Regions from separate parts of the Paenarthrobacter sp. 22069 genome, predicted to be linked through region 1. Evidence: riboswitches for the same ligand, from Rfam matches in the RefSeq annotation. Region 1 holds a riboswitch; the other holds the start of a gene.
The links. A riboswitch is a leader RNA that binds a small molecule or an ion and turns the genes downstream of it on or off. The one in region 1 is predicted to bind S-adenosylmethionine.
Positions count from the first base shown of each region.

Region 1 (2,195 bases):
GATCTCGTTCAGGATCACAAAGCACGAACCGAACAGTGAGCGGGCGGCCACCACCCGGTCGCCGGCAGCCAGCAGGGCACCAAGGGCAGTGAACACCGCGGACATTCCCGACGCCGTCGCGAAGCATGCCTCAGTGCCTTCCAGCAGCCTGAGCCGTTCCTGGAATGTGGCCACCGACGGGTTGCCGTAGCGGGAGTAGACAAAGCGCTCATCCTCGCCGGTGAATGCGCGTTCGGCTGCCGCGGCGGACTCGTAGACGAAGCCGGAATTCAGGAAGATGGCCTCGGACGTTTCCTGGAAGTTGGTTCGGTCAAGGCCGCCGCGGACGGCCTGTGTGTCGGGGTTCCAGCCGGGGGCGTCTTGGTTGAAGCTCACTTAGTTCTTTCCGAGGTTGGTGGGCAGGCCGCGGTTCTTCCAGCCATTGACGGTACGTTCGCCGTAATGGTCCGGCTCGCCTTCGAAGCCTTCCAGCACGCTGTAGGACGTGAAGCCGGCCTGGGTGGCGGCGGTGGCCGCGGCAATGGAGCGCTGGCCGGAGCGGCACAGGAACACCAGTTCCGCGCTCGGGTCTTCCGGCGCCTGCTCCTTGAGGTCCTGGACGAAGCGCGGGTTGGGGATGCCGCCGGGGAAGGTCCATTGGATGAACAGCGGATCGTTGTCCGTGGCCTTTGTGTCCGGGATGCCGATGTGGGCCCATTCGCCCTCCGTGCGGACGTCCACCAGGATGGCGCCCTGCTCCAGCTTGGCCCAGGCTTCCTCCGGGGTCAGGTCTCCTGCGTAGCTCATGCGTGCCCCTCGCCGTCGAATTCGAGGTCTCCAGCGGCGTCGAGCTGGTCCACGGCGGTGGCCACGGCGGCATCTGCGGAAGCGATCGCTGACGGAAGGACGATCGCCTGCGCCACGATCACGCTGGTGCCGTTGAAGGTTGCAGCCGGGCTGCCGTGCAGCACGTAGCCTTCGGCAAGGGCGTTGGAGATCCGCTCACAGAATTCACGGTTGTCCGCGCCGCTGATAAGGCGGTAGGACAGTCTTTCCTCGGGGGCAGGTGCGTCAGACATGACGGAACTCCTTCTTTCACGCTTGCAGCTCGAATCGGTCGATATGCCGAGTATTCACCTGAGGCACCCCGCCGCGAAAGGGAGGGTTGCCGACCGGCCAGTCAGGGCTTCACACCGGTACTCATTACTCCCCAAAAACGTAACACCTGCCGCGAAAACCCGCATCGCCGCCGTCGTCATGTTCCGTAATTCAGCAGGCGCCCAAGGCGATAAGGTTCCTAGGGTGGGGCACCCCCGACGCCAGAGCAATGAGTGCCGGGGGGGGGGGTTCTTGTCAGCATCCGGGGAAACACGTCGCACCCCGCGGTCCGCCGCAGCCGTCCACGTTCCCTCGTCTCCGTGGTGGCCGGGCTCCTCATCAGCCTTCTGGCCCTGGTGGGCCTGGCAGCTGCAGCCGATGCAGGTGCGGCGCAAGCCGATGCCGCCCGGCAGCTGCGGGCGCCCCTGACCGGGAAAACCATGGCTCGGGGCGGCGCTCGAATGGGGCGAGGACACCGCTGCCGGCTTCAGCGACGGGCTAGGCGTTCAGGACGAAAAATGCTGTGGCACGCAAGTGCCACAGCATTAAATCATGTTCCGAGGGCCGGCCGGAGCCCTTACGGAGAGGGCCGGAGTTTCAAGACAGCCGCGGGTAGCTGCTCAGGATGTAGTCGGCCGCGGCAGGGCCCTTCATCCGAAGCCCGTTGTGGCGGAGTGAAACCTTGTGCTTCATGGCTGCCCAGAAATTCGATTCGGGGCCGGGTGCCTGCTGGTTGATGAAGCACCAGCTCGTGTAAAGCCCATAGAGGCGGTCACGGTCCAGGTTGGATCCTGAGACCTGGTCAAAGTGGGTAGCTTCCTGCAGGAAGATGTCGAACTGCGAATGTGCCATTGCGGCTTCCCTTCGCTCAGTGCTCGGTGCCACCGTTCGGCTACAGCAGCGGTATCCCGTGTCCTGCACAAGGACAGCGGTTCATAAACACCATGCCGTCCACAAGAACGGAACCAGGGACGCTCTCACCGTATGTCTACGCTGTAGACTTTACCTGTAGACTACAGATACGGCAAGCGACTGGAGTAATCGCTTCCGTGACCCGCCCGGCATTCAGGATGGACAACATGGCTTCCCCAAAAACCGTCACAACAGCCAGCCGCAAG
Region 1 is NZ_JBQEQF010000005.1:129,070-131,264, reverse strand. Features, by position in the region: gene ACTJK0_RS05685 (O-succinylhomoserine sulfhydrylase) at 1-375, opposite strand, end outside; gene ACTJK0_RS05680 (rhodanese-like domain-containing protein) at 376-786, opposite strand; gene ACTJK0_RS05675 (DUF1737 domain-containing protein) at 783-1,058, opposite strand; SAM riboswitch class IV at 1,072-1,187, opposite strand; gene ACTJK0_RS05670 (hypothetical protein) at 1,675-1,929, opposite strand; gene ACTJK0_RS05665 (TetR/AcrR family transcriptional regulator C-terminal domain-containing protein) at 2,157-2,195, shown strand, end outside.

Region 2 (2,195 bases), on a different contig from region 1:
CCACATGGGAGTGCAGCTCGAGGGCATCGACGAAGCGCTTGCCCGCCTCCGCCCCGCCGGCCAGGTTGAAGGAAACAACGGCGCCAGTCCCTTTGGGCCCGTACTTGCGGCCACGCTCGTACCAACGGCTGGACGGCAGCCCCGCGTAGGCGACCGATTCGACGTCGTCCCTTGCCTCCAGCCAGCGCGCCACTTCGGTGGCGTTGGCAACATGCCGTTCCACCCGCAGGCTCAACGTCTCAAGGCCCTGCGAAATGAGGAACGCGTTGAACGGTGATACCGCCGAGCCGAGGTCCCGCAGCAGCTGGACACGGGCCTTGAGGATGTAGGACAGGTTGGCGCCCAGGGCGCCGTCCGCTCCGAGGTCGCGTGCGTAGACGAGTCCGTTGTAGGTGGGGTCGGGGGTGTTGAAGCCGGGGAACCGGTCCGGATCCTTGCTGAAATCGAAGTTTCCGGAGTCGACGATGACGCCGGCGATGGCCGAGCCGTGGCCGCCCAGGTACTTGGTGGCAGAGTGGATCACGATGTCCGCTCCCCATTCAAGGGGGCGGATGAGGTACGGGGTGGAGAGGGTGTTGTCCACGATCAGGGGGACGCCTGCCTCGTGGGCCACCCGGGAAATACCCTCGATGTCCAGGACGTCCTGGCGCGGATTGGACACCACTTCACCAAAGAAGAGCTTGGTGTTGGGCTGCACGGCGTCGCGCCACTGGTCCAGGTTGTCCGGATCGGCCACGAAAGTGACGGAGATGCCGAACTTCTTCAGCGTGTGGGCAAAGAGGTTGTAGGTTCCGCCGTAGAGGCTTGGGCTGGCCACGATGTGGTCGCCGGCCTCGGCAATGTTCAGCACCGCGAACGTTTCGGCGGCCTGCCCGGAGCTGAGGAGCAGGGCAGCCAGGCCGCCCTCCAGGCTGGCAATCCGCTGCTCCACGGCGTCCTGGGTTGGGTTGCCGATGCGGGTATAAATGGGGGCCAGTTCGGCCAGGGCAAAGCGGTTGGCAGCGCTTTCGGCACTCGGGAACACGAAGGACGTGGTCTGGTAGATGGGCAGGGCGCGGGCTCCCGTGGCACTGTCCACTTCCTGGCCGGCATGGATTTGGCGGGTTTCGAAGGACCATCCGTTGGACATTTCAGTCTCCTGTGACATGGGCCCGGCATGCTCGGAGCAGTGCGGGCCGCGCTTGCTTCCGGCTTTTGCCGGACAGCCAGGTCTTCACCCGGGGCACCCCACCGCGGATGGAGGGTTGCCGGCCAGCGAGCCGGGGCTTTGCGCTGGCGCTCATGACCTGGGCTCAGTCTAGGAACCGGATAGTTGCCTCGGAAAGCATTGTGACGAACAAGGTCTTCCGGCGGCCGTGCCGGGTGCAGCGATGCCGATGCCACGGTCGGTGCCGGGCCTGCCAACGAGCGTGCCCAACAGGAAAAATGCTAGTAAGGCTGCCCTTAGCTGAGAGCCCGATCACAAAGTGCCAAGATGTTCGCATGCGCATGGATCACGTCTCTTACGCCTGTGAACACGATGGCCTCGCGGCCACTACCGAACGTATTGCAACTGCCCTCGGCGTTGAGGCAGTGAAGGGCGGGGTGCACCCCCGGTTCGGAACCCGGAATATGATCATCCCGCTCGCCGGGCACAAGTATCTTGAAGTTGTGGAGGTGCTGGACCACCCGGCATCGGACAAGGCACCGTTCGGCCAGGCAGTTCGTGCCCGTTCCGCAGCCGGTGGCGGCTGGATGGGCTGGTGCGTCGAAGTGGACGACCTCGCCCCCTTCGAGGAACGCCTTGGCCGCGCTGCCGTGAACGGCAACCGGAAGTTCCCGGACGGCCGCGAACTGGTCTGGAAGCAGATCGGCATCCTGGGGCTCATCGCGGATCCCCAGGTCCCGTACATGCTCAAGTGGGAGGGCGATCCGTCGCTGCACCCGTCCAACGCCTACCCAAGCAACCTCAAGATGAGCTGCCTCACCATTGCCGGTTCCGCTTCGCGCGTGACCGAGTGGCTGGGTGAGCCCGTGGAGAAGCCGCTGGAGGATGTGGCGGTGGAGTGGGTTGCCCCGCATGGCACCCCGGGCATCCTGTCGGTCACGTTTGAAACAGCCAGCGGAGCCGTCACCATCTGACCATCCCTGCGTCCCGCAGCCTGCGGGATCTGGCTCTCCGGCACGTGCCCGGATTCGCTTCGGCCGCCATCGGG
Region 2 is NZ_JBQEQF010000012.1:45,841-48,035, reverse strand. Features, by position in the region: gene ACTJK0_RS11360 (bifunctional o-acetylhomoserine/o-acetylserine sulfhydrylase) at 1-1,147, opposite strand, end outside; SAM riboswitch class IV at 1,173-1,287, opposite strand; gene ACTJK0_RS11355 (VOC family protein) at 1,489-2,121, shown strand.
Region 2: linked by a shared signal. The riboswitch ahead of ACTJK0_RS11360 (bifunctional o-acetylhomoserine/o-acetylserine sulfhydrylase) and the one ahead of ACTJK0_RS05675 (DUF1737 domain-containing protein) in region 1 are both predicted to bind S-adenosylmethionine.